DNA from 3 places in the Scandinavium lactucae genome. Region 2 is predicted to be linked to each of the others. Evidence: predicted binding sites of a transcription regulator. Region 2 holds the regulator's gene; each other region holds the start of a gene.
What was found. The regulator PhoB, encoded in region 2, activates phosphate uptake and scavenging genes when phosphate is short. The targets are predictions, from matches to a motif close to CTGTCATAAAACTGNCNNAT.
Positions count from the first base shown of each region.

Region 1: the regulator PhoB is predicted to act here: its motif matches at 7,345-7,364, upstream of glpT (glycerol-3-phosphate transporter).
Region 3: the regulator PhoB is predicted to act here: its motif matches at 3,268-3,287, upstream of pstS (phosphate ABC transporter substrate-binding protein PstS).

Region 1 covers NZ_JAWXRD010000030.1:183,594-194,285, reverse strand. Annotated here, with positions in the region: gene rhmD (L-rhamnonate dehydratase) at 1-964, shown strand, start outside; gene SIK69_RS12930 (MFS transporter) at 1,036-2,325, shown strand; gene yfaU (2-keto-3-deoxy-L-rhamnonate aldolase) at 2,357-3,160, shown strand; gene glpC (anaerobic glycerol-3-phosphate dehydrogenase subunit GlpC) at 3,161-4,360, opposite strand; gene glpB (glycerol-3-phosphate dehydrogenase subunit GlpB) at 4,357-5,604, opposite strand; gene glpA (anaerobic glycerol-3-phosphate dehydrogenase subunit A) at 5,594-7,222, opposite strand; gene glpT (glycerol-3-phosphate transporter) at 7,484-8,839, shown strand; gene yfaE (class I ribonucleotide reductase maintenance protein YfaE) at 8,933-9,187, opposite strand; gene nrdB (class Ia ribonucleoside-diphosphate reductase subunit beta) at 9,187-10,317, opposite strand; gene nrdA (class 1a ribonucleoside-diphosphate reductase subunit alpha) at 10,416-10,692, opposite strand, start outside.
Region 2 covers NZ_JAWXRD010000002.1:375,356-386,047, forward strand. Annotated here, with positions in the region: gene phoR (phosphate regulon sensor histidine kinase PhoR) at 102-1,397, opposite strand; gene phoB (phosphate response regulator transcription factor PhoB) at 1,419-2,108, opposite strand; gene sbcD (exonuclease subunit SbcD) at 2,275-3,477, shown strand; gene sbcC (exonuclease subunit SbcC) at 3,474-6,623, shown strand; gene araJ (MFS transporter AraJ) at 6,620-7,789, shown strand; gene mak (fructokinase) at 7,797-8,702, opposite strand; gene rdgC (recombination-associated protein RdgC) at 8,796-9,707, shown strand; gene ppnP (pyrimidine/purine nucleoside phosphorylase) at 9,744-10,028, opposite strand; gene SIK69_RS03775 (AroM family protein) at 10,112-10,692, opposite strand, start outside.
Region 3 covers NZ_JAWXRD010000028.1:169,765-180,456, reverse strand. Annotated here, with positions in the region: gene glmU (bifunctional UDP-N-acetylglucosamine diphosphorylase/glucosamine-1-phosphate N-acetyltransferase GlmU) at 1-1,067, shown strand, start outside; gene glmS (glutamine--fructose-6-phosphate transaminase (isomerizing)) at 1,254-3,083, shown strand; gene pstS (phosphate ABC transporter substrate-binding protein PstS) at 3,375-4,415, shown strand; gene pstC (phosphate ABC transporter permease PstC) at 4,516-5,475, shown strand; gene pstA (phosphate ABC transporter permease PstA) at 5,475-6,365, shown strand; gene pstB (phosphate ABC transporter ATP-binding protein PstB) at 6,413-7,186, shown strand; gene phoU (phosphate signaling complex protein PhoU) at 7,324-8,049, shown strand; gene yieH (6-phosphogluconate phosphatase) at 8,085-8,750, opposite strand; gene SIK69_RS10295 (NCS2 family permease) at 8,920-10,257, shown strand; gene SIK69_RS10290 (NADPH-dependent FMN reductase) at 10,313-10,692, opposite strand, start outside.

The sequences.
Region 1 (10,692 bases), on a different contig from region 2:
TTCCACCGCAGGTGAAATGGGCTGCTTTATCGTCGAGAAACACCTGAACCGCTTTATCGAAGGCAAATGTGTGAGCGATATCAAGCTTATCCATGACCAGATGATGAATGCCACGATGTACTATTCCGGCTCTGGCGGCCTGGTGATGAACACCATTTCCTGCATCGATCTGGCGTTATGGGATCTGTTCGGCAAAGTTGTCGGCCTGCCAGTGTACAAACTGCTGGGCGGCGCGGTGCGAGACGAGATTCAGTTCTATGCCACCGGTGCCCGTCCGGATCTGGCGAAGGAGATGGGCTTCATCGGCGGTAAAATGCCTACCCATTTTGGCCCGCATGATGGCGATGCGGGGATCCGCAAAGATGCGGCGATGGTTGCCGAGTATCGCGAAAAATGCGGCCCGGATTTCTGGCTGATGCTCGACTGCTGGATGAGCCAGGACGTGAACTATGCCACAAAGCTGGCCCACGCCTGCGCCCCGTACAACCTGAAATGGATTGAAGAATGCCTGCCGCCACAGCAGTACGAGGGCTATCGGGAGTTGAAGCGTAACGCCCCGGCGGGAATGATGGTTACCAGCGGGGAACATCACGGCTCGCTGCAATCGTTCCGTACTCTGGCGGAAACCGGGATTGACATCATGCAGCCGGACGTCGGCTGGTGCGGTGGCCTGACGACGCTGGTGGAAATCGCCGCTATCGCTAAATCGCGTGGACAGCTGGTGGTGCCGCACGGGTCGTCGGTTTACTCGCACCACGCCGTTATCACCTTCACCAATACCCCATTCAGCGAATTCCTGATGACCAGTCCGGACTGTTCGACCCTGCGTCCACAGTTTGACCCGATCCTGCTTGATGAGCCGGTGCCAGTGAACGGTCGGATGCACAAGAGCGTGCTGGATAAACCGGGCTTTGGCGTGGAGCTGAATCGCGACTGCCACCTGACCCGTCCATACAGCCACTAAGCCGGCACTCATCCAGCACTAAACCGCTGCGTCACGGTGAGTCGTGGCGCAGGTTTCCTGAGGATAATGCGATGAATACCACCCTGATTGAGCGCGTGGTGAAGAAAAACCGCGTGCGTTTGATCCCGTTCATGCTGGCACTGTACGTGCTGGCGTTCCTCGATCGCTCAAACATCGGCTTTGCGAAAGAGACGTATCAGCTGGATACCGGTTTGAGCAACGAGGCATATGCGCTCGGGGCCGGGATCTTCTTCGTGGTGTATGCCTTTCTCGGCGTACCGGCCAACCTGCTGATGCGCAAGTTCGGGGCCCGGTACTGGATTGGCGGCACCACATTATTGTGGGGGGGTCTCTCCGCCGCGATGGCGTGGGCCGACACCGAAGCCAAATTTCTGCTGGTACGTACGCTGTTGGGCGCGGCGGAGGCAGGCTTCTTCCCCGGCATGATTTACCTCACCTCCCAGTGGTTCCCACAGCGCAACCGCGCCAGCATCATGGGGCTGTTTTACATGGGCGCGCCGCTGGCGCTGACGCTCGGCTCACCGCTGTCCGGTGCGCTGCTGGAGATGCACGGTTTTCTCGGCCATCCCGGCTGGTTCTGGATGTTTTTAATCGAAGGCGTGCTGGCTGTCGGCGCAGGGATTTTCACTTTCTTCTGGCTGGACGATACGGCGCAGAAGGCACGTTTCCTGAGCGCCGAAGAAAAGCAGGCGCTTGTCCGGCAGTTAGCCAGCGAAGAAGAACACAAGGTCGCCTCCAGGCTTAGCGATGCGCTGCGTAACGGGCGGGTGTGGCAGTTAGCGATGATTTATCTCTGCATTCAGGTGGCGGTCTACGGCCTGATCTTCTTCCTGCCGACCCAGGTCGCGGCCCTGCTTGGGACTAAAGTGGGCTTTTATGCTTCGATGGTGACGGCTATCCCGTGGGTCTTCGCCCTGTTTGGCACCTGGCTTATTCCGCGCTATTCCGACAAAACCGGCGAACGACGCAACGTTGCGGCGCTGACATTGCTGGCTGCGGCGATTGGCATCGGCGTGTCGGGCCTGGTGTCGCCGGTGCTGGCCATCGTGGCACTGTGCGTCGCGGCGGTGGGGTTTATCGCCGTACAGCCGGTGTTCTGGACCATGCCGACACAACTGCTGTCGGGCACTGCACTGGCGGCGGGGATCGGTTTTGTGAACCTGTTCGGTGCGGTGGGCGGGTTTATAGCGCCTATTCTGCGCGTACAGGCTGAAACACTGTTTGCCAGCAGTTCGGCGGGCTTACTGACGCTGGCGGCGGTCGCCATGGTCGGGACCCTGCTGATTTTTTCACTGCATGTTTCACGCCCGGCCACTCAGCCTGACGGGTTGCCTGATTAACGTACTGCCTAATTGACTGCAAAGGATGACTATGAACACGATTTTAGCGAACCCGTTTAAAGCCGCACTTCAGCGCGGGGAAACGCAGATTGGCCTGTGGCTGAGTTCGACCTCGGCGTATATGGCGGAAATCGCCGCCACCTCGGGCTATGACTGGCTGCTGATTGATGGCGAGCATGCGCCCAACACCGTGCAGGATTTGTACCACCAGCTGCAGGCGATAGCCCCTTACGCCAGCCAGCCGGTTATCCGTCCGGTGGACGATAATCGCAGCCTGATTAAACAGGTGCTGGATATCGGCACCCGCACGCTGCTGATCCCGATGGTTGAAAGCGCGGCACAGGCCCGCGACATTGTCAGCGCCACCCGCTATCCGCCGCTGGGCGTCCGCGGCGTGGGAGCCAGCGTTGCCCGGGCTGCCCGCTGGGGACGCGTCGAAAACTATATGGCGCAGGCCAACGAGGAACTGTGCGTGCTGATTCAGGTGGAAACCAAAGCGGCGCTGGATAACCTCGATGCGATTCTGGAAGTGGACGGTATTGACGGGGTATTTATCGGGCCTGCCGATCTTTCGGCCTCGTTAGGCTTTCCGGATAACGCCGGGCATCCTGAGGTACAGTGCATTATTGAGGAGAGTATTGGTCGGATCCGCAAGGCCGGAAAAGCGGCGGGGATCCTCGCCGTTGACCCGGAAATGGCGAAGCGTTGCCTGCAATGGGGGGCAAACTTTGTCGCCGTTGGGGTGGATACGATGCTTTATACCGAGGCGCTTGACCAGCGGCTGGCGCAGTTCAAAGCCACGCCAGCCGCATACGTCGTGAAAAACAGCTACTGATTAGTTTGGCATGATTAACGCCTGCGCCAGCAGGCTGATCGGATGTTCACAGCGTTTGCTTGTGGACATCTCGATTTGCCATTTGCAGGTTTCGCAGTCGGTGATCACCAGGTCCGCGCCGCTGTCTTCAATCTGACGAAACAGCGGGCCGCCTATCGCCTGTGACGTATCGTAGTTTTCCGCTTTAAAACCGTAGGTTCCGGCAATGCCGCAGCATTGTGAGTCCAGCACCATCACGTCCAGCCCAGGGATTTGACGTAGCAGTTCAAGGGTATAAATTGCCCAGCCCATTTTTTCCATGTGACAGGGCGTGTGATACACCACTTTCAGCGGCAGACGGCGCAACGGCAACGACTTTCCGCCATCCAGCTGTTTCCACAGCCAGCGGGTGGCCAGTTCGATATGGTCGCGCACATCGTGGTTATCGATGTCCAGCAGATGCGGATATTCATCGCGCAGGGTGAAGGCGCAGGTGGAGGAGGTGGCAATCGCCGGGAGCTGCTTTTCCACCACTGCTTTACGCAGCGAGGCGGTATTAACCTGCGCCTGTTTGCGCGCTTTGTCGATAAACCCGTTGGCGATCAGCGGCACGCCGCAGCACTTCTCTTTTTCCAGCAGTTGCACGCCAATATCGAGTGCGTTGAGCACCTTGAGCAAATCTTTGCCGAGTTGCGGGTTGTTGTAATTGACATAGCAGCCGTGGAAAAACGCCACCTGCTCGGGGTACTGTGCCTGCTGCTTCGCCACCTGGCGATACCAGCGCCGGAAGGTGCCCGAGCCGTATTTCGGCAGGGTGCGGCGATGGTCGATTTTGAGCACGCTGTCGAGCAGGCGGCGAACCGGTTTCAGCCCGGTGGTGGCATTAACGATCGGCGCGAACGGCGTCGACAGGCTGCCCATTAAATCGGTGTGGCTGAGGATGGCATCGCGCAGGGTCGGTTTCTGCTGGCTGAACTGCGCCCGGGCGCGCTGGATAATATCGCCGATCCTGACGTCTGACGGGCAGGCAACCTCACAGCGTTTGCAGTTGATGCAGTATTTTAGCGCCTCGTCGTACAGCGCGCCGTCTTTCAGACGCAGACGTTCGCCGTCCGGCCCGGCCTGTTTCGGGCCAGGATAGCGTGGGTTCGCACGGCTGACCGGACAGGCGGTGGTGCAGACGGTGCATTTGATGCAGCTTTCAAAACGGGTATCACTCATGGCTGACCTCCGGCGAGTTCGGCAATCTGGCGGGCGACATGCAGGGCGGTGACGGCGCTGACGCCCCCGGCGCAGCCCTGCGTAATGCCGTCAAAACCGCCCAGCACACCGCCAATGGCAAACAGGTTATCGAAGCGTTTGCCGTGACGTAGCGCGCGCAGGGAGGTATCCGTCTGCACGCCAAACCGCTGCCACGGCTGCGGTTCGAAGAAATCGCGCCGGGTCCAGCTTTCGCGTGGGGCAGATTGCAGCACGTCCAGCCCCAGCAGCGGTTCGAACACGCCTTCCCGGCTGGCAATCAGCCCGTTACTAAAGAAGCTGCCGCTGGCCAGCACCGCAAAACGGGTGTGCAGCGGGACATCGCCATGATTGCGAGTAGAGATGGCGCTGATGTTTTGCCCGTCATGGGCAATGTCTGTTACCGCGTCTCCGGCCAGCCACACCCCGCCATTTTTTACGAACTGGCGTTGCAGCAACGTATGCAGTCGGATACCCGGCACCGACGGCGGCAGGGTGGGCAGTAACGCCAGCCCACAGGGCAGGGTTTCATTCAGCCAGTGCCACAGGCTGTTATCCTGCAATCCGAAACAGGCGGGCAGCAGCAGCCTGTCGTAGTCAGTGGCCAGCGGCAGCAGCGCTGCGTGGAGGCTGCGCCACTGTTCACCGTCGTCGAGCATCCGCGCCAGATTTACCGAGCGGAATTCAGAGGCGTTGTCGCGCAGCACATCCAGCTGCGGAAGCACAATCTCCAGCGCCTCGACGGTGACGCCGGTCTGACGTAAAGAGGCGGCTACCAGATGGGGCTGGAAATCGATAAATCCGCTGATACCGACCACCGCAATCCGTTCCCCTTGCTGCGGGGCGAGAGCGATATCCGGCGGCGTGAGCCACGCCTGACGCAGGGTGCCGATCGGTGTAATACGCCGATGCGGCTGGTTGACCTGCCCCAGCATAGCGATTCCGCACTCGGCCAGCAGCGTTTCGGTTTGACGCGCGTAGTCGAGCACCGCGTTTTTACCGAGCAGGCTGTAAGGGTGAAGAGGTTCTTCTGTGGTCAAGGTGTCGAGCGCCGCGTCCAGCGTCTGTGATGTGGCGTGGCCCAGCAAATCCAGCGAGCCGGAAGAGAAGTGCAGCCCACTCTGACCCCGGCTGATAATGGCGGGGCGTAACCCTTGCCGGGTGAGTGACAGCCCGCAGAGTAAACCCGCCAGTCCGCCGCCGATGATGACGGTATCAAATTTCATCGTGATGCTCCTTTTCCAGACCGCACAACCCTTGCCATACCCAGCGGGTAAATTCGCTTTCGCGTAACGCATCGCCCCAGGCGATGGGCTGCACGCCCTGCCAGCGCTCGTTGAGAAATTCGGACAGTTGATTCAGCGACTGCGCGGGGGTCGTAACCTGATAGCGGTGCAACAGGGCGGCGGCGCGACAGGCGCACAGCTCTCCCTGACAGGTGCCCATGCCCACGCGGATACGACGGCGCAAATCGAGCAGATTTTTCACCGCCAGATTTTCGACCGCGTACTGCACTTCTCCGGCGGTCACCGCCTCGCATTCACAAACCAGGCTGCGGTGCAGGCGCGAATCGCCGAGCCAGGCGGGGGTTCTGTCGCCATGACGATAAATGGCCGAACCGCGCAGCGGGGCGGGCAGGGAGATGATTTTATGCAGTGATTTTTCAGTCGGTTCCTGTGAGCCGGGTAGCGGCGTCTCAGCGGTAGTACAGCGCGCGTTGTGGTTCAGCTTGCGACACACTGCGTCGGTGGCCATTTCAGCCATCAGACGATAGGTCATCAGCTTGCCACCGGTGATAGTGATGAACCCTTCCAGGCCATCGCGCGCGGCGTGGTCAAGCAGTACGATGCCACGGCTGACGTTGCGCCCGCTCGGGTCATCCTCGCTGGCAACCAGCGGACGTACCCCGCAGTAGGCGCGCAGAATACGGCTGGTGGCGATTGCCGGGGCCAGTTTTTCGCCTTCCCGCAGCAGAATATCCACTTCGGCAGCCGTCACCCGGTTGCAGTCGATGTCGCGATAATCAATGTGCGTGGAGGTGGTGCCGATCAGCGAAATCGTATCACCGGGCACCAGAATGTCGGCATCAGCCGGTTTGCGGCAGCGGTTAATCACGTGCTGGTTAATGCGATGGTCGAAAATGAGCAGCGATCCTTTGGCCGGGAACATGCGTACGCTCAGTTCGGCGTATTCGGCGATGCGCTGCCCCCAGATCCCACCCGCATTGACCACCACCTGGGCATAAAGCTGTTCGCTGGTTTGCCGTGTGCGGTCCCAGACGTTTACGCCGCAGACGCGTTCGCCCTGACGGATCAGCCCCGTGACTTCGCAGCCGGTGCGGATGACAGCCCCGTGCTCGCGGGCATCCAGCATGTTGGCCGCGGTGAGACGGAAAGGATCGACGGTACCATCGGGCACTTTTACCGCGCCAATCACATTCGGGTTCACCGCAGGTTCCATCGCCAGCGCCTGCGCCCGGGTCAGTGGCTGAGCGTCAATGTTTGCCGCGAGGCAGGCCTCGATAAAGGTGTGCTGATAGTCCAGCGAATCTTCCGGTAGGGTGATGAACAGACCTTCCGTGGCGTCGGTGCAGTGGCGGGCGATGCGTTTCAGGATGGCGTTTTCGGCGATGCACTCGCGGGCAGATTCCGGATCGGTAACCGCATAACGTGCCCCGCTATGCAACAGGCCATGATTGCGCCCCGTGGCTCCAGTGGCGATATCGTCGCGTTCAACCAGAATGGCCTTCAGGCCGCGGCGGGCGCAGTCGCGGGCTATCCCGGCACCGGTGGCACCGCCGCCGATCACTATCACATCGGCTTCACTGACCGTGGAAAGAGTCATGCTATTCCCTCAATGTTCGTTTTATTCCATTAAGCCACAACAAGACTGTGGTTTGTTTGATTGCGAGCATATTCGAGCATAAAACGAAAATGAAACGTGATTCCGTGCTCAAAATGGAATCTCTGTCATAAATCTGTAACATTTTGTGCGACATTTCACAGTACAGGGCCAACACTTTGCCTACCATCCAGCCGCAGATAAGTATGGCGAGCGCACCACCCCGGTGAGACTCGCCTGATAATGATGGTCACGGAGGCGACTATGCTCAGTATTTTCAAACCTGCCGCGCACACGGCGAGAGTGCCGGATGCGCAGATCGATTCGCACTATCGCCGTTTGCGGTGGCAAATTTTCCTGGGGATTTTCTTCGGCTATGCGGCGTACTACCTGGTGCGCAAAAACTTCGCATTAGCCATGCCATATCTGATTGAACAGGGGTTCTCGCGCGGCGATTTGGGCTTCGCGCTGTCGGGGATTTCCATCGCCTACGGTTTCTCAAAATTCATTATGGGTTCGGTCTCTGACCGCTCGAATCCGCGCGTCTTTTTACCCGCCGGGCTGATCCTTGCGGCGGTGGTGATGCTGTTTATGGGCTTTGTGCCGTGGGCGACGTCGAGCATCATGATTATGTTCGGGCTGCTGTTTGTCTGCGGTTGGTTCCAGGGTATGGGCTGGCCGCCGTGCGGACGCACCATGGTTCACTGGTGGTCACAGAAAGAGCGGGGCGGAATCGTGTCGGTGTGGAACTGCGCGCATAACGTTGGCGGTGGCTTGCCGCCGCTGCTGTTCCTGCTGGGGATGGCGTGGTTTAACGACTGGCACGCGGCGCTGTATATGCCTGCGTTTGGCGCGATCCTGGTGGCGATTATTGCCTTTGCTCTGATGCGCGATACCCCGCAGTCCTGCGGTTTGCCGCCAATTGAAGAGTATAAAAACGATTACCCGGATGACTATAGCGAGAAGAACGAAGAAGAGCTGACGGCTAAGCAGATTTTCATGCAGTACGTGCTGCCGAATAAACTACTGTGGTATATCGCGGTCGCCAACGTGTTCGTGTATCTGCTGCGCTACGGCATTCTCGACTGGTCCCCGACCTATCTGAAAGAAGTGAAGCATTTCGCGCTGGATAAATCATCCTGGGCCTACTTCCTGTATGAATATGCGGGGATCCCGGGCACGCTGCTGTGCGGCTGGATGTCGGACAAAGTGTTCCGGGGAAATCGCGGGGCGACCGGGGTATTCTTTATGATTCTGGTAACCATTGCGACCATCGTTTACTGGCTCAATCCGCCGGGTAATCCGGGTGTGGATATGGCCTGTATGATTATTATCGGCTTCCTGATTTACGGTCCGGTGATGCTGATTGGTCTGCACGCCCTGGAACTGGCACCGAAGAAAGCGGCCGGCACAGCCGCCGGATTTACCGGGCTGTTTGGTTATCTTGGCGGTTCCGTCGCGGCGAGTGCCATCGTCGGGTATACCGTCGATTTCTTCGGCTGGGATGGTGGCTTTATGGTGATGATCGGCGGCAGCATTCTGGCGGTGGTTTTACTGCTGGTGGTGATGGTCGGCGAGCGCAAACATCATCGGGAGATACAGGCCAAACGCGGGAGTTGAGTTTTAGCGCCCGGTGGCGGCTACGCCTTACCGGGCCTACTTGGCACGTCGGCCCGTGCAAGCGCAGCGCCGCCGGGCGTTTCGCAATGACAATTACATCTCGATTTCAATATCGCCTTTGGCGCGACAGCAGCAGGGCAGTATTTCACCGTGCTGTATGAATGCCAGCGGCTCGGTCAGCCAATCGACCTGGCCGGACACCAGTCGACAGCGGCAGGAGCCGCAATAGCCTTCCCGGCACTGAAATTCAACCGCCACGTTATGCGACTCCAGCGCTACCAGTAACGAGGGGTGTTCTTCCTGGCACACTAACTCGGTGCCAGTCAGACGAAGGGTCACGCGGCCCATCAGAGCTGGAAGTTGCTCAGGTCGTCGGCATCGACATTGGAATCAATTTGACCGACCAGATACGAGCTGACTTCAACTTCCTGTGGTGCCACCTGGACGTTATCAGACACCAGCCAGGTGTTGATCCACGGAATCGGGTTAGAGCGTGTCTGGAACGGCAGATCCAGGCCCACCGCCTGCATACGGATGTTGGTGATGTACTCAATGTACTGGCACAGAATGTCTTTGTTCAGACCAATCATCGAACCGTCGCGGAACAGGTATTCTGCCCACTCTTTCTCCTGCTGCGCCGCCAGCACGAACAGGTCATAGCACTCCTGTTTGCACTCTTCGGCAATCTCCGCCATTTCCGGGTCGTCCTGGCCGGAGCGCAGCAGATTCAGCATGTGCTGGGTGCCGGTCAGGTGTAGAGCTTCGTCGCGGGCGATCAGGCGGATGATTTTGGCGTTGCCTTCCATCAGCTTACGTTCAGCGAACGCAAACGAGCAGGCGAAGCTGACGTAGAAGCGAATCGCTTCCAGCGCGTTGACGCTCATCAGGCACAGATACAGTTTCTTTTTCAACTCACGCAGGTTCACGGTCACGGTTTTGCCGTTAACGTGGTGCGTACCTTCACCCAGCAGATGCCAGTAGCTGGTCAGTTCGATCAGCGAGTCGTAGTAATGGGAGATCCCTTCAGCACGCTTCTGGATTTGCTCGTTGGTCACGATGTCATCAAACACGGTCGCCGGATCGTTGACGATGTTACGGATGATATGGGTGTAAGAGCGCGAGTGAATGGTTTCTGAAAACGCCCAGGTTTCCACCCAGGTTTCCAGTTCTGGAATAGAAATCAGCGGCAGCAGCGCAACGTTCGGGCTACGTCCCTGAATGGAGTCGAGCAGCGTCTGGTACTTCAGGTTGCTGATGAAAATGTGCTTTTCATGGTCAGGCAGCGCCTGATAGTCGATACGGTCGCGGGACACGTCAACTTCTTCCGGACGCCAGAAGAAGGAGAGTTGCTTTTCAATCAGCTTTTCGAAGATGTCATATTTTTGCTGATCGTAGCGTGCCACGTTGACCGGCTGACCGAAAAACATCGGTTCCAGCAGCTGGTTATTTTTCGTCTGTGAAAAAGTGGTATAAGCCATGAATGTGTCCTGTTGAGATTTTATTGCCCGGCGGCATGTTCGTGGCCGGGCCTACAAAATCGTAGGCCGGGTAAGCAGAGCGCCACCCGGCAACTAGCTTAGATTTTACATGCGCCGCTTTCGCAGCCGTCGTCCTGAATGGACGGGGCCATGTCGTCCTGCGCATCTTCTGCGCCATCACGGGTGTTGTGATAGTACAGGGTTTTCACGCCAAATTTATAGGCGGTGAGCAAGTCTTTGAGCAGTTGCTGCATCGGCACTTTACCTGACGGGAAGCGCGTCGGGTCATAGTTGGTGTTCGAAGAAATCGACTGGTCGATAAACTTCTGCATGATCCCCACCAATTGCAGGTAGCCGTCGTTATTCGGCATTTCC
Region 2 (10,692 bases):
AAAGCAACAGACGTTCGTTAAATATTCGCCGCCTGGTTAACTGGAAAGTAAAAAAACCGACCTGAGCCGGTCTTTGTCAATTTTTCCTGACATCCCTGCCATCAGCCGCTTTTTTTGGCAATTAAACGTTCCGGTAGCAGGAAGCTGAAGCGGGTGATCCTGCCGGGGATGCTTTCAATATCGAGGCGACTTTCGTGATGATTGACCGCATGTTTGACGATAGCCAGCCCTAACCCACTGCCGCCGGTTTGCCGCGAACGGGCTTTATCGACGCGGTAGAAGCGCTCCGTCAGACGTGGAATGTGTTCCTGCCCGATACCTGGCCCGTTATCTTCCACGCTAAACAGCGCCCCGTGCATCGTCCGCTGCCAGCGCACGATAATCTCCGTGCCCTCCGGGGTATGATTCACCGCGTTGTACACCAGGTTGGACATGGCGCTGCGCAGTTGCTCTTCGCTGCCCAGCACCTGCAAGTCGTCTTCAATATCAAAATGCAGAATATGCTTCTGCTGGCTGAGCGTTTGCGCCTCGCGCTCTACAACTCGCAGCATCATCGGCACATCTATCTTTTCGTTCAGTGCTGCCAGCGGAGCGGCTTCAATACGCGACAAGGTGAGCAGCTGACGCACAAGGCCTTCCATCCGCTGCGTTTGCTCGCGCATGGTGTGGAGTGCTTTTTCACGCGGGGCACCTTCCAGCGTCTGCTCCTGCATCATCTCCAGATAGCCCTGCAACACCGTGAGCGGCGTGCGCAATTCATGGCTGACGTTGGCAAAAAAGTTCCGCCGGGCACCTTCTAACTGGTGCATTTGGGTCACGTCGCGTGCCACTAAAAGGAGCTGTTGTTCGCTGTAGGGCATCACGCGGATTTCCAGATGCCGTCCGGTGTTGAGCACCAGATTGAGCGGTTTACTGAAATCGCGGGATTTGAGATAGCGGGAAAATTCAGGATAGCGCAGCAGGTTGAGGATGTTTTGTCCGTTATCGTCTGGCCAGCGCAGATTCAGCATCTGCTGGGCCAGGCCGTTACACCAGAACATTGCCCCTTCTTCGGTGGTCAGAACTACCGCATCGGGCAGCGATTCCGCGCCGCTACGAAAGCGCTTGATCAAACTCCCCAACTCGCGACGGCGCTTTTTATTACGCATCTGCATCTGGTGCAAGCCGTACAGCAACGGTTCCCAACTGCCGCTGCCGGGCGGTGGCGTCATGCTGCGGTCGACCCATAACCACCACGACAGACGCAGTAAGTTCCAGAAATGCCAGATCAACAGTCCGGTTACGGCTGCCAGTAAAAACCACGGCAGATACCCGAAAATCGCCCCGAGGATCAGGGCCGGAATACAACAGAGGATCAGCTCAAAAACCAGCCTTTTCCATGACAGCCGTTCAAGCACGGGTCACACTCCAGTCAATTATCAGAAACGGGCAGAAAAACGATAACCCGTGCCGCGAACGGTTTGCACCATCCGGTCGTGACCGCTGTGTTCCAGCGCTTTACGCAGACGACGGATATGCACATCCACCGTTCTGTCTTCTACATACACGTTGGTGCCCCAGACGTTGTTCAGCAACTGTTCGCGGCTGTACACGCGTTCCGGATGGGTCATAAAGAAGTGCAGCAGTTTAAACTCGGTCGGCCCCATGTCCAGCGGGTTTTCACCGGTCATGACGCGATGGGAAGAGGGGTCGAGGCTCAGCCCTTGCATCTCAATCACCTCTTCCACCGCCATTGGCGAAATACGGCGCATCACAGCTTTAATGCGCGCCACCAGCTCTTTCGGCGAGAAAGGCTTGGTAATGTAATCATCAGCCCCGGTTTCCAGGCCGCGCACCCGGTCTTCTTCTTCGCCACGCGCGGTCAGCATTACCACCGGGATATCGCGGGTCATCGACTCACGCTTCAAATGCTTGATAAACTGAATGCCCGATCCCCCCGGCAGCATCCAGTCCAGCAGGACTAAATCAGGCCACGGCTCGTTCAGCTGATTAACCGCACTGTCATAATCTTCCGCTTCAACCGGCTGAAAGCCATTTTGCTCCAGGACGAAACACACCATCTCACGAATTGGGGCTTCATCTTCAACGACCAGAATACGTCTCGCCATTATTTATCCTGTTTATTAATCATATGCGTATTATTCGGCGTCATTATGCGTCAGATTTATGACAGATTTATGATAGTGGGTTTTAGCATTATGACACTGAAAAACTGCTGTCATTGCCCTGTTATCTATATACTGACGCCCACGCTTTTCCGCCACGGGTTTTATTATGCGCATCCTTCACACCTCCGACTGGCACCTTGGCCAGAATTTTTATAGCAAAAGCCGAGCCGCCGAGCATCAGGCTTTTCTCGACTGGCTGCTGGAAACGGCGCAGGCGCAGCAGGTGGATGCCATTATTGTGGCGGGCGATATTTTCGATACCGGTTCGCCGCCGAGCTACGCCCGGGAACTGTACAACCGCTTCGTGGTGAAATTGCAGCACACCGGTTGCCATCTGGTGGTACTGGCAGGAAACCATGACTCGGTGGCGACGCTGAACGAATCCCGCGATATCCTGGCGTTTCTCAACACCACGGTGGTGGCGGGCAGCGGTATGTCGCCGTGCGTGCTGAACCGCCGGGACGGCACACCCGGGGCAATTTTCTGTCCGGTGCCTTTTTTACGTCCACGCGATGTGATTGTCAGTCAGGCCGGGTCAACGGCGGGCGAAAAGCAGCAGCATTTATTACAGGCAATCACCGATTACTATCAGCAGCAGTATCAGCAGGCCTGTGAAATCCGCGGCGAGCGTGAGCTGCCGATTATCGCCAGCGGCCATTTGACCACCGTCGGGGCCAGCAAAAGTGACGCGGTACGTGACATCTATATCGGCACACTCGATGCCTTCCCGGCGCAAAATTTCCCGCCAGTGGATTATATCGCCCTCGGTCATATTCACCGGGCGCAGAAAATTGGCGGCAGCGAGCACATTCGCTACTGCGGCTCGCCAATTTCGCTGAGCTTCGATGAAACCGGGAAGGCCAAAACTGTCAACCTGGTGAGTTTCAACGCCGGTAAACTGGCCGAGGTCATGCCGCTTGAGGTGCCGGTCACGCAGCAGCTGGCGGTGCTGAAAGGCGATTTCGCCAGCATCAGCGCCCAGCTGGAACAGTGGCGCGAAGGCGATACCAGCGCCCCGGTGTGGCTGGATATCGAAATCACCAGTGACGAATATCTGCATGACATCCAACGTAAAATTCAGGCCCTGACCGACGAACTCCCGGTCGAGGTGCTGCTGGTGCGCCGCAGTCGTGAACAGCGCGAGCGTATTCTGGCCAACGAACACCGCGAAACCCTGAGCGAGCTAAAAGTGGAAGACGTTTTTGCGCGTCGCCTGGCGCTGGAAACGCTGGAAGAGCCGCAGCAACAGCGCCTGCATCAGCTGTTTAACGAAACGCTGGCCGCGCTTTCTGGGGAGCAACAGCCATGAAAATTTTGAGCCTGCGTCTGAAGAACCTCAACTCGTTGAAGGGCGAGTGGAAAATTGATTTCACCGCCGAGCCGTTTGCCAGCAACGGTTTGTTTGCCATTACCGGCCCAACCGGGGCGGGAAAAACCACCCTGCTCGACGCCATCTGTCTGGCGCTATATCACGAAACGCCGCGCCTGAGCACCCTGTCGCAATCGCAAAACGACCTGATGACCCGCGACACCGCCGAATGTCTGGCGGAAGTGGAGTTTGAAGTCAAAGGCGTGGCCTATCGCGCCTTCTGGAGCCAGAACCGCGCCCGCAACCAGCCGGACGGTAACCTGCAGGCCCCGCGCGTGGAGCTGGCGCGCTGTGACGATGGCAAGATCCTCGCTGAAAAAGTGAAGGATAAACTGGATCTCACCGCCTCGCTGACCGGGCTAGACTATGGCCGTTTCACCCGCTCGATGATGCTATCGCAGGGGCAGTTCGCTGCTTTCCTCAATGCCAAACCGAAAGAGCGCGCCGAGCTACTTGAAGAGCTGACCGGCACCGAAATTTACGGTCAGATTTCGGCCATGGTGTTTGAGAAGCATAAGGAAGCCAAAATCGCGCTGGAAAAATTGCAGGCGCAGGCATCCGGTATGATTTTGCTGAATGACGAGCAACAGCAAGCGTTGCAGCAACGTTTGCAGGCACTTACTGACGAAGAAAAACAGCAGCAAACCGAGCAGCTTCGCACACAACTCTGGCAGCAATGGCTCAGTCGGGAAACAGAGTTAGCCGAGGCGCAGGCGCGCTCGCAGTCGGCCCTGACGGCGGCCCAGGCGGCGCTGAATACCGCCCAGCCGCAGCTCGCCACGCTGGCCCAGGCCCAGCCCGCAGACAGATTGCGCCCGCTGTGGGTCCGTCTTCAGGACAGCCAAACCGCGCTGACGCAAACGCATCAGCAAACGGAAGAAGTAAATACTCGCTTACAGAGCCAGCTGGCGCTACGTGGGCGTTTGCGCCTCAGCGCCGAGCGGCAGCATCAGCAGTTGTCCACCAGCCAGAAAAGCCTTACCGACTGGCTTGCTGCCCATGAACATCATCGTCACTGGCAGCGCGAGCTGACTGGCTGGCGAGCGGCCTTTGGTCAGCAGGCCCGCGAGACGGCACAATTACAGAGCGTTATCCAGCGCGAAAACGACGTTACGCGCCAGCTCAACGCTCTACCGCCGACCACACTTACCCTCGATGAACCCGCCGTAGCAAGCGCGCTGGAACAGCACAGCGCCGCCCGCCCGCTGCGACAGCAGTTGAACGCGCTGCAAAGCCAATTCCTGCCCCTGAAAAAGCGCCGAGAACAGTTGCAAACGCTGTTAATCCAGCGTCAGCAGGAGCGGGAACAAGGCGAAGCCGAACTGGCCAGCCGTCGCCAGCAATACAAAGAAAAACAGCAGCAGTTCAATGACGTCAGAATGCTCTGCGAGCAAGAGAAAATCATCGCCAGGCTCACCGATGAACGCGCCCGTTTACAACCCGGCGCACCCTGCCCACTTTGCGGTTCGGCTGAACATCCGGCGATAGCCGAGTATCAGGCCTTAAAGCCAGGCGTGAACGAAGCCCGCCGTGATGCACTTGAAAAAGAGGTCAAACAGATTGGCGAAGCCGGGGCCAGCCTGAAAGGCCAGCTCGACGCGCTGGTTAAGCAGCAGCAGGCCGAACAAAGCGAGCTGCAGTCGGTAACCGAACAGGAGCAAGCGCTCACCTCCCAGTGGCAAATCACGGTGGCTGGTTTGCAGATTACCCTCACGCCGGAAGATGACATCGCGGCCTGGCTGAGCGAGCAAGAAAACTACGAACAACAGCTGTATCAGCACAGCCAGCGTCTGGGCCTGCAACGTCAGATGCTGGCGCTAAAAAATCAGCGCAGCACGCTGGAGCAGGAGATAGCTCAGCGCCAGCAAACGCTGAGTGATACCCTCACCGGGTTTGGCCTGACGCTTCCTGCTAACGGGGAAGAGGCTGCCTGGCTGGCGGCACGTGAAGCGGAAAGCCAGCAGTGGCAGACGCAGACCGAACAGCAGCAATCTGTTCAGCAGAAGCTGGCACAACTGCAACCCCTGCTGGATACCCTGCCGACTGAGGCCGCGAATGAAGACCGCGCCCCGGTAGCACTCGACGGCTGGCAACAGGTGCATCACGACTGCGTATCGCTGCAAAGCCAGTGGCAGACGTTACAGCAGCAGGAAAACCAGCAGCGTGAGCGTCTGACCCTGGCGCAGAAAGAGTTTGATTCCGCACTCAATGCCAGTCCGTTTGCCAGCCAGGCGGCGTTCCTGGCAGCGCTGCTCGATGACAACACCCGCCGTCAACTTGAAGAACTGAAACAAACGCTGGAAAATCAGCTCCAGCAGCAGCAGGCTCTGGCAGCCCAGGCGCAACGTGAACAGATTCACCACCAGCAGCAGCGGCCGGAGGATTTAGCCGACACGCTGACCCGCGAACAGGTACAGATTCTGCTTGCCAATCTGGCGCAGCGCCTGCGGGACAACAGCGCCGCGCAGGGTGAAATTGGCCAACAACTGAAACAGGACGCAGATAACCGCGCCCAGCAGCAGACGTTAATGGCGCAGATTGATGTCGCCGCGCAGACGCTGGAAGACTGGGGCTGGCTGAATGCGCTGATTGGCTCCAAAGAGGGCGACAAATTCCGTAAATTCGCCCAGGGCCTGACGCTGGATAATCTGGTATGGCTGGCGAACGAACAGCTCAGCCGCCTGCACGGGCGCTATCTGCTCAAACGCAAAGCCAGTGAAGCGCTGGAGCTGGAAGTGATGGATACCTGGCAGGCCGATGCGGTGCGCGATACCCGCACGCTGTCTGGCGGGGAGAGTTTCCTCGTCAGCCTGGCGCTGGCGCTGGCGCTGTCGGATTTGGTCAGCCATAAAACGCGTATCGATTCGCTATTCCTTGATGAAGGCTTTGGCACGCTCGACAGCGAAACGCTGGATACCGCGCTGGACGCGCTCGATGCGCTGAACGCCAGCGGAAAAGTGATTGGCGTGATAAGCCATGTCGATGCGATGAAAGAGCGGATCCCGGTACAGATTAAAGTGAAGAAAATTAACGGGCTGGGATACAGCAAGCTGGATAAAAACTTTGCCGTGGAGCGGCCAGAATGAAAAAAGTCATTTTATCGTTAGCGTTAGGCACCTTCGGCCTGGGCATGGCTGAATTTGGCATTATGGGGGTGCTGACCGAACTTGCCCACAATGTGGGGATCTCTATTCCTACTGCCGGGCATATGATCTCCTGGTATGCGTTCGGGGTGGTGATTGGGGCACCTGTCATTGCCCTGTTTTCCAATCGTTTTTCCCTCAAACATATCCTGATTTTTCTGGTGGCTCTGTGCCTGGTGGGGAACGCGATGTTCACCCTGTCTTCGTCTTACTGGATGCTGGCGGCGGGCCGGATGGTCTCTGGTTTTCCCCACGGTGCCTTCTTTGGCGTCGGCGCAATTATATTGTCAAAGCTTGCCAGTCCCGGAAAGGTGACGTCAGCCGTCGCGGGTATGGTCAGCGGCATGACCCTCGCCAATCTGCTCGGCGTGCCGCTTGGCACTTGGCTGAGTCAGGAATTTAGCTGGCGCTATACCTTTTTGTTGATCGCCATCTTTAATATCGCCGTGCTGACCGCCGTTATATTTTGGGTGCCCAATATTTCCGATAATGCCAAAACCAAACTGCGCGAGCAGTTTCACTTTCTGAAATCACCCGCGCCCTGGCTTATCTTCGCCGCGACCCTGTTCGGCAACGCCGGTGTCTTCGCTTGGTTTAGCTACATTAAGCCGTTCATGCTGACGGTCGCCGGTTTTAGCGAGGGGAAAATGACGATGGTCATGATGCTCGCCGGGCTGGGTATGGTTTCGGGTAATCTTCTCAGTGGCCGCTTATCCGGAAAATACTCCCCGCTCAGTATCGCCATTGTGACGGATTTGATTATCGCGCTTTCGCTGGGTCTGCTGTTTTTGTTTGGCGGCGACAAACTCGCGTCGCTCAGTCTGACATTCATCTGCTGTATGGGGCTGTTTGCGCTTTCTGCACCGTTGCAAATTTTACTGCTGCAAAATGCGAAAGGTGGCGAAATGCTGGGGGCTGCCGGAGGACAAATGGCCTTTAATCTGGGGAGCGCCGTCGGGGCTTACTGCGGGGGATTGATGCTGACGGCGGGGTTTGCCTACAACTACGTGGCGCTCCCCGCTGCCCTGCTGTCATTTTTTGCGATGTCGTCGCTGCTGGTTTATGCCTACCGCAAACAAAAACCTGCGCCTGCACTTTCGTCTACCTGAACGCTAATTACAGCGGCCACAGCCAGGCCGCACCGCGAACGCCGCTCGAGTCACCATGAACGGCTTTGCGGATGGGCGTCTGGCATTCGCCGCCGAAGACGAATTTCTTCACCAGTCCCGGCACCGTTTTGTATAAGCGCTCGACGTTGCTCATCCCGCCCCCCATCACAATGACGTCCGGATCGAGAATGTTCACCACGTGAGCCAGCGATTTGGCCAGCCGCAGCTCGTACCGGCTCAACGCCAGTTCCGCAACCGCATCCTGCTCGTCGACCAGGCGTATAATTTCACTGCCTTTTAACGCCTTTCCGCTCAGACGGTGGTAATCCGTCGCAAAGCCAGTGCCGGAGATAAACGTTTCGAGGCAACCCTGCTTCCCGCAGTAGCACGGCACCTCTTCGCGATAACGCAGCTCGTCTTCGTCCATCCACGGCAAGGGATTATGACCCCATTCACCCGCCGTGCCGTTGCCGCCGATATGCGCCCTGCCGCCCAGCGCTACACCTGCGCCGCAGCCAGTACCGATGATCACCGCGAACACGGTTTGTGCCCCTGCCGCCGCGCCGTCAATAGATTCTGAGACCGCCAGGCAGTTGGCATCATTCGCCAGGCGCACTTCGCGATTGAGCCGTTTGCTCAAGTCTTTGTCAAAAGGCTGACCATTCAGCCACGTGGAGTTGGCATTTTTCACCACCCCGGTATAGGGCGAGATTGACCCCGGGATCCCCATGCCTACAGTCCCGGTCTGCCCGGTTTCCTTTTCCGCCATCGCCACCAGCGTGGCAATGGTTTCAATAGTCTGCTGATAGTCATCGCGTGGTGTCGGCAGACGATGGCGGAATAACTGCCCCCCCTGGTCACTCAACGCGATGACCTCTGTTTTAGTACCACCTAAGTCTATTCCAATACGCACAGAAGCCTCCCCGGTGCCTGATTAACAATGCAAGCATAGTGACAATTCGCTATCATGCCCGCTGCATTTAACGACAAAGCCGTGGAAATTATCATGCTGTGGTTCAAAAATTTAATGGTTTACCGTCTTAGCCGCGACATTTCTCTGCGCGCCGATGAGATGGAAAAACAGTTAGCCGCGCTGGCGTTCACCCCCTGCGGCAGCCAGGATATGGCAAAAACTGGCTGGGTCCCGCCGATGGGTTCCCACAGTGATGCTTTCACGCATGAGGCCAACGGTCAGATCCTGATCTGCGCTCGCAAGGAAGAGAAAATTCTCCCTTCCCCAGTCGTGAAACAGGCGCTCGAGGCCAAGATCCTGAAGCTGGAAGCCGAACAGGGCCGTAAGCTGAAGAAGACCGAAAAAGATTCCCTGAAAGACGAAGTGCTGCACTCGCTGCTGCCACGTGCTTTCAGCCGTTTCAGCCAGACGCTGTTATGGATTGATACCGTTAACGGCCTGATCATGGTTGATTGTGCCAGTGCCAAGAAAGGCGAAGACACCCTAGCGCTGCTGCGTAAAACCCTCGGCTCGCTGCCGGTGGTTCCGCTGGCGCTGGAAAATCCGATTGAGCTGACGCTGACCGAGTGGGTTCGCTCCGGCAACGTGGCGCAGGGCTTCCAGCTGCTGGATGAAGCAGAACTGAAAGCGATCCTTGAGGACGGCGGGGTGATCCGCGCCAAGAAGCAGGATCTGGTCAGCGATGAGATCGCGGTGCATATCGAAGCCGGGAAAGTGGTGACCAAACTGGCCCTCGACTGGCAGCAGCGCATTCAGTTTATGATTTGCGACGATGCGTCGATCAAACGTCTGAAGTTCTGTGACGAACTGCGCGATCAGAATGAAGATATTGAGCGTGAGAATTACGATCAGCGTTTTGACGCCGACTTCATCCTGATGACCGGAGAACTGGCTGCGCTGGTGGCTAATCTGGTGGAAGGGCTGGGCGGCGAAGCTCAGCGTTAAGCAGGTGCCTTCCTGTGCAGACAGGAAGGCGTTTTATTACAGGTAACGGCAGAGATACGAGGTCGGCTCAGCGACCTGCAGATGAAATTCACTGTGGCCTGGCACGTTAAACACCTGCCCCGCGGTATAGGTTTTCCACTCCGTTTCACCCGGCAGCAGCACGTGTAACGCCCCGCTCACGACGGTCATTTCTTCAGGCTGCGCCGTTCCAAAGGTATATTCCCCTTCAGCCATGACGCCAACGCTGGCGCGGCCAGTGCTGCTGCTTGTAAAACCGATGGACTTCACTTTCCCGGAAAAGTACTCATTGCTTTGAAGCATAAACAGACCCTTATTGGTTTCGTCGTTGTGTATGAAACCAATATAGGGGGCGTGACAGCGAACTGTCACGTACTAACTGAGAATTAGATCAACAGTTCCGCGACCAGTCTCGCCACCAGCACATTCGATAACAGGACCGGAACATCCAGCGCTTTCTGCAGTAAATCACGATGCCGCTGATTGAATCCCAGGCAGTCGAGCATCAGCACGTCCGCCCCTTCCGTCATCAGCTTCTTTCCGGCAGTGACCAGTTCTTCTTCGGTGCCGTGAATAGGGTTTGCCAGCGCATAGTGAGGTGGATTCTGGAGCACCTGCCATTTGATGCGTTGAGACTTCATTAACTCCGGGATTGGCACGATCACGCCGACCTGATGCCCATCGACGATGGAGCTCACCAGCGGCGGGATAATGCGCTGCGGTTCGATAAGGATCGCGTTTCGTGCCACCAGACCGCTGATGGGCGCGGTGCTCATGAACAGAACGACGTCAAAGTCCTGGTTATCCAGCACTTCGATCACCGATTGTAAATCACGCTCGATTTTCTTGCGGGACACTTCAGCCAGCTGATTATCATTCAGAAGAGTAATGAGAACCTCTTCACCGGGTTCTGCGGCGTACTCTTCCATGACCGCTTCTCGTGTCATTTTGCCCACCAGACTGACAT
Region 3 (10,692 bases), on a different contig from region 2:
TGTACGGCGACGTGCCGTTGATTTCGGTTGAGACGCTCCAGCGCCTGCGTGCCGCGAAACCGCAGGGTGGAATTGGCCTTCTGACCGTGAAGCTTGACGACCCGACGGGCTATGGCCGTATCACCCGTGAGAATGGGCTGGTGACCGGGATTGTTGAGCACAAAGATGCCAGCGATGCGCAGCGTGAAATTCAGGAGATCAATACCGGGATCCTGATTGCCGGCGGTGCAGACCTCAAGCGCTGGCTCGGCAAGCTAGATAACAGCAACGCGCAAGGCGAGTTTTATATCACCGATATCATCGCCATGGCGTACCAGGAGGGGCGTGAAATTGCGGCCGTTCATCCGGCACGGCTGAGTGAAGTCGAAGGCGTTAACAACCGCCTGCAGCTCTCGCGTCTTGAGCGCGTGTATCAAAGCGAGCAGGCTGAAAAGCTACTGCTAGCGGGCGTAATGCTGCGTGACCCACAGCGTTTTGACCTGCGTGGCAGCGTGACGCACGGGCGCGACGTCGAAATTGATACTAACGTTATCCTTGAAGGCAACGTCACGCTTGGTCACCGAGTGAAAATTGGTACCGGCTGCGTGATTAAAAACAGCGTGATTGGCGATGACTGCGAAATCAGTCCGTACAGCGTCGTTGAAGATGCACACCTGCATGCTGCCTGCACTATCGGCCCGTTCGCTCGTCTGCGTCCAGGGGCTGAACTGCTGGAAGGCGCACACGTTGGCAACTTTGTCGAAATGAAAAAAGCGCGCCTGGGTATTGGCTCTAAAGCCGGTCACCTGAGCTATCTCGGCGATGCGGAGATTGGTGACAACGTGAATATCGGCGCAGGGACCATCACCTGTAACTATGACGGTGCGAATAAATTCAAAACCGTAATCGGTGACGATGTGTTTGTCGGCTCTGACTCCCAGCTGGTGGCCCCGGTTAGCATCGGTAACGGTGCCACCATTGCCGCCGGAACCACCGTGACCCGCAACGTGGGCGACAATGAGTTAGTGTTAAGCCGCGTGCCACAGGTGCATAAGCAAGGCTGGCAACGTCCGGTGAAGAAGAAATAATTGTAGGCCTGATAAGGCGTAGCCGTCGTCAGGCAGACAGGGGATGAGGGGATAACATAATCCCCCGCCCCACGGCAGTAACTAAAATAATAACCCCACTCTCTACAAGGCTCGGGGCTCCGGAAAAAACCGGAAATACAGGTCAGCGACAACGCATGGCATCGTGCCATATCAGGAAATCTAACTATGTGTGGAATTGTTGGCGCAGTCGCGCAGCGCGATATTGCTGAAATCCTTCTCGAAGGGCTTCGTCGTCTGGAATACCGTGGTTACGACTCTGCCGGTCTGGCAGTGGTCGACAGCGAAGGGCATCTGACGCGTCTGCGTCGCCTCGGTAAAGTGCAAATGCTGGCTCAGGCGGCGGAAGACCATCCGCTGCATGGCGGCACTGGTATCGCCCACACCCGCTGGGCGACTCACGGCGAGCCGTCAGAAGGCAACGCCCATCCTCATGTTTCCGACCACATCGTGGTGGTACATAACGGCATCATCGAAAACCATGAGCCGCTGCGCGAATTGCTGCAATCTCGCGGATATGTGTTCGTCTCAGAAACCGACACCGAAGTGATTGCTCACCTCGTTCACTGGGAGCTGGAACAGGGCGGCACGCTGCGTGAAGCGGTGCTGCGCGCAATCCCGCAGCTGCGTGGTGCCTACGGCACCGTTATCATGGATACCCGTGACCCAAGTACCCTGCTGGCCGCCCGTTCAGGCAGTCCGCTGGTGATTGGTCTGGGCATGGGCGAAAACTTTATCGCCTCCGATCAGCTGGCTTTACTGCCGGTGACCCGCCGCTTCATCTTCCTTGAAGAAGGCGATATCGCGGAAGTAACCCGTCGTAGCGTGACCGTGTTTGCCAAATCCGGTGAGCAGGTGAAGCGCCCGGACATCGAATCGAATTTGCAGTACGACGCGGGTGATAAAGGCATCTACCGCCACTACATGCAAAAAGAGATCTACGAGCAGCCGAACGCGATTAAAAACACCCTGACCGGGCGCATCAGTCACGGGCAAGTCGATCTCAGCGAACTGGGGCCGAATGCCAATGAAATGCTGGCCAACGTCGAGCATATTCAGATTGTGGCCTGCGGCACGTCCTATAACTCCGGGATGGTCTCGCGCTACTGGTTTGAATCGCTGGCGGGCATTCCGTGTGATGTCGAAATCGCGTCTGAATTCCGCTACCGCAAATCGGCGGTACGCCGCAATAGCCTGATGATCACCCTCTCCCAGTCCGGTGAGACGGCGGATACCCTGGCGGCTCTGCGTTTGTCGAAAGAGTTGGGATATCTGGGCTCGCTGGCCATCTGTAACGTCGCGGGCTCGTCGCTGGTGCGTGAGTCCGACCTGGCGCTGATGACCAACGCAGGCACCGAAATCGGTGTGGCGTCCACTAAAGCGTTCACCACGCAGTTGACCGTTCTGCTGATGCTGGTGGCGAAACTGGCTAACCTGAAAGGCCAGGACGCGGCGATTGAGCACGACATCGTACACGGTCTGCAGGCGCTGCCGAGCCGTATCGAGCAAATGCTGTCGCAGGATAAACGCATTGAAGCGCTGGCGGAAGATTTCTCCGACAAGCATCACGCACTGTTCCTGGGCCGTGGCGATCAGTATCCGATTGCGTTAGAAGGCGCGCTGAAGCTGAAAGAGATCTCCTACATCCATGCGGAAGCGTATGCCGCAGGCGAGCTCAAGCATGGCCCGCTAGCCCTGATCGACGCCGATATGCCGGTTATCGTGGTTGCCCCGAACAACGAACTGCTGGAAAAACTGAAATCCAATATCGAAGAAGTGCGTGCCCGCGGTGGCGTGCTGTATGTCTTCGCCGATCGTGATGCCGGTTTCAACAGCAGCGATAACATGCACATCATCGAGATGCCGCATGTGGAAGAGGTGATTGCCCCTATCTTCTATACCGTGCCGCTGCAATTGCTGGCCTATCACGTGGCGCTGATCAAAGGCACCGACGTTGACCAGCCACGCAACCTGGCGAAATCCGTGACGGTTGAGTAATTCCGACTGCCTCATCCTGCCGGGATGGGGCATTTTTTCTCCCTCCGTTTATGACAATCTGTCATTTTCAGCTACGTTAAACAGTGTCATAAAAAGAAAATATTTCTGTAGACCCAATGTCACAGACGATCTTAACGTACTGAAAATTAATACACTATTTCGTATTTCTTAACCTAAATTCCCTGCGTCATAAAACTGTCATAATTCGTACATTTAACTGTCACCTGTTTGTCCTATTTTGCTCAACGTAGCCACTTAAACAACAATTTACGAAATCCTGCAGGAGACATTATGAAAGTTATGCGTACCACTGTCGCAACTGTTGTCGCCGCGACCTTATCAATGAGCGCTTTCTCTGCATTTGCAGCAGCAAGCCTGACGGGCGCTGGTGCAACCTTCCCTGCGCCGGTGTATGCCAAATGGGCGGATACCTACCAGAAAGAGACCGGTAACAAGGTCAACTATCAGGGTATCGGCTCCTCCGGTGGTGTGAAGCAAATTACCGCAAACACCGTGGATTTCGGTGCGTCAGATGCGCCGCTGTCTGACGACAAACTGGCTCAGGAAGGCCTGTTCCAGTTCCCTACCGTCATTGGTGGCGTGGTGCTGGCAATTAACCTGCCGGGCTTCAAATCCGGTGAGTTGGTACTCGACGGTAAAACCCTGGGTGACATCTATCTGGGCAAAATCAAGAAGTGGGACGACGAAGCCATTGCCAAGCTGAACCCAGGCAAAAAACTGCCTGCTCAGAACATCGCTGTCGTGCGTCGTGCTGATGGGTCCGGTACTTCCTTCGTGTTCACAAGCTACCTGGCGAAAGTGAACGAAGAGTGGAAATCCAAAATCGGCGCTGGCTCAACCGTTAACTGGCCGACCGGTCTGGGCGGTAAAGGTAACGACGGCATCGCCGCGTTCGTTCAGCGTCTGCCGGGCTCTATCGGTTACGTTGAATATGCTTACGCTAAGCAGAACAACCTGGCTTACACCAAACTGGTTTCCGCGGATGGTAAATCTGTCAGCCCGACCGAAGAGAGCTTTGCCAACGCCGCCAAAGGTGCTGACTGGAGCAAATCCTTCGCGCAGGACCTGACCAACCAGAAAGGTGACGACGTGTGGCCAATCACCTCTACCACCTTCATTCTGGTTCACAAAGATCAGAAGAAGCCGGAGCAGGGTGCTGAAGTGCTGAAATTCTTCGACTGGGCCTACAAAAACGGTGCCAAAGAAGCGAACGCTCTGGATTATGCGTCACTGCCGGACAGCGTGGTTGAGCAGGTACGTGCTGCATGGAAAACCAACGTGAAAGATAGCAGCGGTAAAGCGCTGTACTAACAGGATATTTTTGACGAAGATTACAGTTCCGACTGTAGGCCCGGTAAGCGTTAGCGCCACCGGGCATATTCGTAAGACGTTTTTAACTGAAGAGTAATTTATGGCTGCAACCAAGCCTGCGTTTAACCCGCCAGGTAAAAAGGGTGACATCATTTTCGGCGTGCTGGTAAAACTGGCGGCGCTGATTGTGCTATTGATGCTCAGTGGCATCATTCTCTCCCTGATTGTCTCCGCCTGGCCGAGCATTCAGAAATTTGGTTTTTCGTTCCTGTGGACCAAAGAGTGGGATGCCCCGAATGATATCTACGGTGCGCTGGTGCCCATCTACGGCACGCTGGTCACCTCAATTATCGCCCTGCTGATTGCCGTTCCGGTGAGTTTTGGTATTGCCCTGTTCCTGACGGAGCTGGCCCCGAACTGGCTGAAGCGTCCGCTGGGTATCGCCATTGAATTGTTAGCCGCCATTCCGAGTATCGTGTACGGCATGTGGGGCCTGTTCATCTTTGCCCCGTTGTTCGCGACCTATTTTCAGGAGCCGGTGGGCAATGTGCTCTCCACCATTCCGTTTGTTGGCGCGCTGTTTTCCGGCCCGGCGTTCGGCATCGGTTTGCTGGCGGCGGGGGTTATCCTCGCGATCATGATTATTCCTTACATTGCGGCGGTGATGCGCGATGTGTTCGAACAAACGCCGGTGATGATGAAAGAGTCGGCCTACGGCATTGGCTGCACCACATGGGAAGTTATCTGGCGTATCGTGCTGCCGTTCACCAAAAACGGAGTTATCGGCGGAGTTATGCTCGGCCTGGGCCGCGCGCTGGGGGAAACCATGGCGGTGACCTTTATCATCGGCAACACCTACCAGCTCGACAGTGCGTCGCTGTACATGCCGGGTAACAGCATCACCTCTGCGTTGGCGAATGAATTTGCCGAAGCGGAATCTGGCCTGCATGTTGCCGCGCTGATGGAACTCGGTCTGATCCTGTTTGTGATTACCTTTATCGTTCTGGCCATTTCCAAGCTGATGATTAAACGCCTCGCGAAAAACGAGGGGGCACGCTAATGACCACTCTTGAAATGCAAACCACCGCAGCGCTGCTCGAATCTCGCCGCAAAATGCAGGCGCGTCGTCGCTTCAAAAACCGCATCGCCCTGACGCTGTCGATGGCGACCATGGCCTTTGGCCTGTTCTGGCTGGTGTGGATCCTGTTCTCAACCGTCACGCGCGGCATCGACGGCATGTCACTGGCCCTGTTCACCGAAATGACCCCGCCGCCGAATACAGCGGGCGGGGGGCTGGCCAACGCCCTGGCCGGTAGCGGCCTGCTGATCCTGTGGTCGACTGTTATCGGTACGCCGCTGGGCATCATGGCGGGGATTTGGCTGGCGGAATATGGCCGTAAATCCTGGCTTGCCGAAGTGATTCGCTTCATCAACGACATTCTGCTTTCTGCCCCGTCGATCGTCGTGGGGCTGTTCGTCTACACCATTGTGGTGGCGAAGATGCAACACTTCTCCGGCTGGGCGGGGGTGATTGCGCTGGCGCTGTTGCAGGTGCCGATTGTGATTCGAACCACCGAGAACATGCTGAAACTGGTGCCGGACAGCCTGCGTGAAGCGGCGTATGCCCTGGGCACCCCGAAATGGAAAATGATTTCGGCGATTACGCTGAAAGCCTCCATCTCCGGGATCATGACCGGGGTGCTGTTGGCCGTGGCGCGTATCGCGGGTGAAACCGCCCCGCTGCTGTTTACCGCGCTCTCCAACCAGTTCTGGAGCACCGACATGATGCAGCCGATTGCCAACCTGCCGGTGACCATATTCAAATTTGCCATGAGCCCGTTTGCCGAATGGCAACAACTGGCCTGGGCCGGGGTGCTGATCATTACCCTGTGCGTACTGTTGCTTAACATTCTGGCGCGCGTCATTTTCGCGAAGCAGAAACACGGTTAATTTTTACGGCGCGGCGAAACGCGGCGTCGAATAAGGAAGAGATTGAGATGAGTATGGTTGATACTGCCCCGGGTAAAATTGCTGTTCGCGATTTGAACTTCTACTACGGCAAGTTCCATGCCCTGAAGAACATCAACCTGGATATCGCCAAAAACCAGGTCACCGCGTTCATCGGCCCATCGGGCTGCGGGAAATCCACCCTGCTACGGACGTTCAACAAAATGTTTGAACTGTACCCAGAGCAGCGTGCGGAAGGCGAAATTTTGCTGGATGGCGATAACATTCTGACCAACACTCAGGATATTGCCCTGCTGCGTGCCAAAGTCGGGATGGTGTTCCAGAAACCGACCCCGTTCCCGATGTCGATTTATGACAACATCGCTTTTGGCGTGCGTCTGTTTGAAAAGCTGTCGCGTGCCGACATGGATGAGCGCGTGCAGTGGGCGTTGACCAAGGCCGCACTTTGGAATGAAACCAAAGATAAACTCCATCAGAGCGGATATTCTCTCTCCGGTGGTCAGCAGCAGCGTCTGTGTATCGCGCGAGGCATCGCCATTCGTCCGGAAGTGCTGCTGCTTGATGAACCATGCTCAGCGCTCGACCCGATTTCCACGGGTCGCATTGAAGAGCTGATTACCGAGCTGAAGCAGGATTACACCGTGGTTATCGTGACCCACAACATGCAGCAGGCCGCGCGTTGTTCCGACCATACGGCGTTTATGTACCTGGGCGAACTGATTGAGTTCAGCAATACCGACGATCTGTTCACTAAGCCTGCGAAGAAGCAAACTGAAGACTACATTACTGGCCGCTACGGTTGATTTGCCCTTCATCTTTCAGGCTGTACCCGCGTTGGCTGCCTTTACTCATCCCGGTCACGTAGTTATCTACGCTCCCGGAAATGCGGGCAGTTGCCGCCTTGCTACAGCCAGAAATATTTTGGGCATATGGAGGAACGATGGACAACCTAAACCTAAACAAACACATTTCCGGCCAGTTCAACGCAGAGCTGGAACACATTCGCACTCAGGTGATGACCATGGGCGGGCTGGTGGAGCAGCAGTTATCTGATGCGATCACCGCGATGCACAACCAGGATCAGGATCTGGCCAAGCGCGTTATCGACGGCGACAAGCAGGTCAACATGATGGAAGTGGCGATCGATGAAGCCTGTGTGCGCATCATCGCTAAACGTCAGCCGACCGCCAGCGACCTGCGCCTGGTGATGGCTATCATCAAAACCATCGCCGAGCTGGAACGTATTGGTGACGTTGCGGATAAAATCTGCCGTACCGCGCTGGAGAAATTTTCGCAGCAGCACCAGCCGTTGTTGGTAAGCCTCGAATCACTGGGGCGTCACACCGTGCAGATGCTGCATGACGTCCTCGACGCGTTCGCGCGCATGGATCTTGATGAAGCGGTGCGTATCTATCGTGAAGACAAGAAGGTCGATCAGGAGTATGAAGGCATCGTGCGTCAGCTGATGACGTATATGATGGAAGACTCCCGCACCATTCCAAGCGTACTGACCGCCCTATTCTGCGCCCGTTCTATCGAGCGTATCGGCGATCGTTGCCAGAACATTTGCGAATACATCTTCTACTTCGTGAAGGGACAGGATTTCCGTCACGTCGGCGGCGACGAGCTGGACAAGCTGCTGGCCGGCAAAGATCCAAAAGAGTAGGTTTAAACCCTCTCCCCGATGGGGAGAGGGGGAATTTACCGGGTAATCTCCCAACCCCGCGCTTTCCACAGTCCTGGCAATTCATCCAGTGAGGTAAACGTCGTCACCTTCGGATGGTCGATCGGCTGATTATGCGGATCGGCGCAGAAGTAAAACACCTCCATCCCCGCCGCTACGCCGGACATCGCGCCCGCGCTCGAATCATCCACCAGCACGCAGTTCACCGGGTCGACGTTCATCGCTTTCGCCGCGTGATACATCAACGCCGGATCGGGTTTCCACGCCTGAATGTCATACCCGCTAAACAGCTTATCGGGAAAATGATGCAACAGACCGGTTTTGCCCAATGAATGCTGCATTTTGCTGACCGGACCGTTGGAGACGATACACATTGGCACCGTCATCGCGTCGAGCAACGTATTCGCCCCATCAATGACTTCCAGTTCGCTGTCGAACAGGCGAGCCACCTCGGCGCGATACACCGGCTCGAGGGTCTTTTTGTGCAGACTCACGCCATACTCGGCGTTAATGGTGTCGATGATCTCGTACAGCTTCACTCCTTTAAAGCGCTTAAAGATCTCTTCAAGCTCCAGAGTGATGCCAAATTCCCGGAACATGTGGACATAGGCCCGGGAGCAAATCACTTCGCTGTCGACGAGCGTGCCATCACAGTCGAAAAACACCGCTTCAATACTGGACATGCCGTTTCCTGTTGTCACAAGTTTAACGTTTACGTAATTCATTTTGCCCGACGCAATCGTTGCCGTATAAGCAAAATCAATGAAAAAAAGTGTGCTCTTACTCTCCCTATTGTCGCATTTTGGTATAGGATAGCGACGAATTTTCCCCTCCTTAGTTTGGAACCAGAAGATGAGCCAACAACAAACCACCCAGACGTCGGGTCAGGGTCTGCTTCAGCGCGTGTTTAAACTGCGCGAGCACGGAACGACGGCACGCACGGAAGTGATTGCCGGATTCACCACCTTCCTGACGATGGTTTACATCGTTTTTGTGAACCCACAAATTCTGGGCGTAGCTGGCATGGACACGAGCGCCGTCTTCGTCACCACCTGTTTGATTGCCGCCTTCGGTAGCATCATGATGGGTCTGTTTGCCAACCTGCCGGTGGCGCTGGCACCGGCCATGGGCCTGAATGCCTTCTTCGCCTTCGTGGTGGTGCAAGCGATGGGCCTGCCGTGGCAGGTCGGGATGGGCGCGATTTTCTGGGGTGCCGTTGGCCTGCTGCTGCTGACCATTTTCCGCGTGCGTTACTGGATGATTGCCAATATCCCGATGAGCCTGCGCGTGGGCATCACCAGTGGTATCGGTCTGTTCATCGGCATGATGGGCCTGAAGAATGCTGGCGTCATTGTTGCCAATAAAGACACACTGGTGAGCATCGGCAACCTGACCTCACACAGCGTACTGCTCGGGATCCTGGGCTTCTTCATCATCGCGATTCTGGCGTCCCGTAACATTCATGCGGCGGTGCTGGTCTCTATCGTGGTCACCACCCTGCTGGGCTGGATGCTGGGCGACGTGCATTACACCGGCATCGTATCGACGCCACCGGATGTGACTTCGGTTATCGGGCATGTTGATCTGGCTGGTTCCTTTAACCTCGGCCTGGCGGGCGTGATCTTCTCCTTCATGCTGGTCAATCTGTTTGACTCCTCTGGCACCCTGATTGGCGTGACCGACAAAGCGGGTCTCAGCGATGCCAATGGCAAATTCCCGCGCATGAAGCAGGCGCTGTACGTCGACAGTATTTCGTCCGTGGCGGGTTCCTTTATCGGCACCTCTTCCGTTACTGCGTACATTGAATCTACTTCCGGCGTGTCCGTCGGTGGCCGTACTGGTCTCACCGCGGTGGTCGTGGGCCTGCTGTTCCTGCTGGTGATTTTCCTGTCACCGCTGGCGGGCATGGTGCCGCCATACGCCGCCGCTGGGGCGCTGATTTATGTTGGGGTGCTGATGACCTCAAGCCTGGCGCGGGTGAAGTGGGAAGATCTGACCGAAGCCGTTCCGGCGTTTATTACGGCGGTGATGATGCCGTTCAGCTTCTCGATAACCGAAGGTATCGCGCTGGGCTTCATCTCTTACTGCGTGATGAAAATCGGTACCGGACGTTTCCGCGATCTCAGCCCGTGCGTGGTGGTGGTTGCCCTGCTGTTCGTCCTGAAGATTGTGTTCATTGATGCACACTAAGGCGCGATGACTGACACGAAAAAGGCCGGGAGCTTTCGCTTCCCGGCCTTTTTTATTACGCTTTCACCCGTCGGATGTAATCCCCGAACGCGGTCAGCTGACCGCTCAAGTGGTCACGCGTACTCTGATCAACCACCTCGCCCGTCTGCGGATCGACCTTATTCTGAATAACGCCGCCCATGAACTCTGGCTTGTTCATCACCATCGCATCCAGGAATACCAAAATCTGGCGCAGATGATACTGGCAGCGCGCGCCGCCAATTGCGCCCATCGAGCTGGTTTGAATCAGCACTGGTTTACCGGCCAGCGGCTGTTCCGGCAGGCGTGACAGCCAGTCGATGGCGTTTTTCAGACCGCCCGGCACCGAGTAGTTGTACTCCGGAGTGACGATAACTACACCATCGGCGTCACGAATTTGCGCGGCTAACGTCTCGA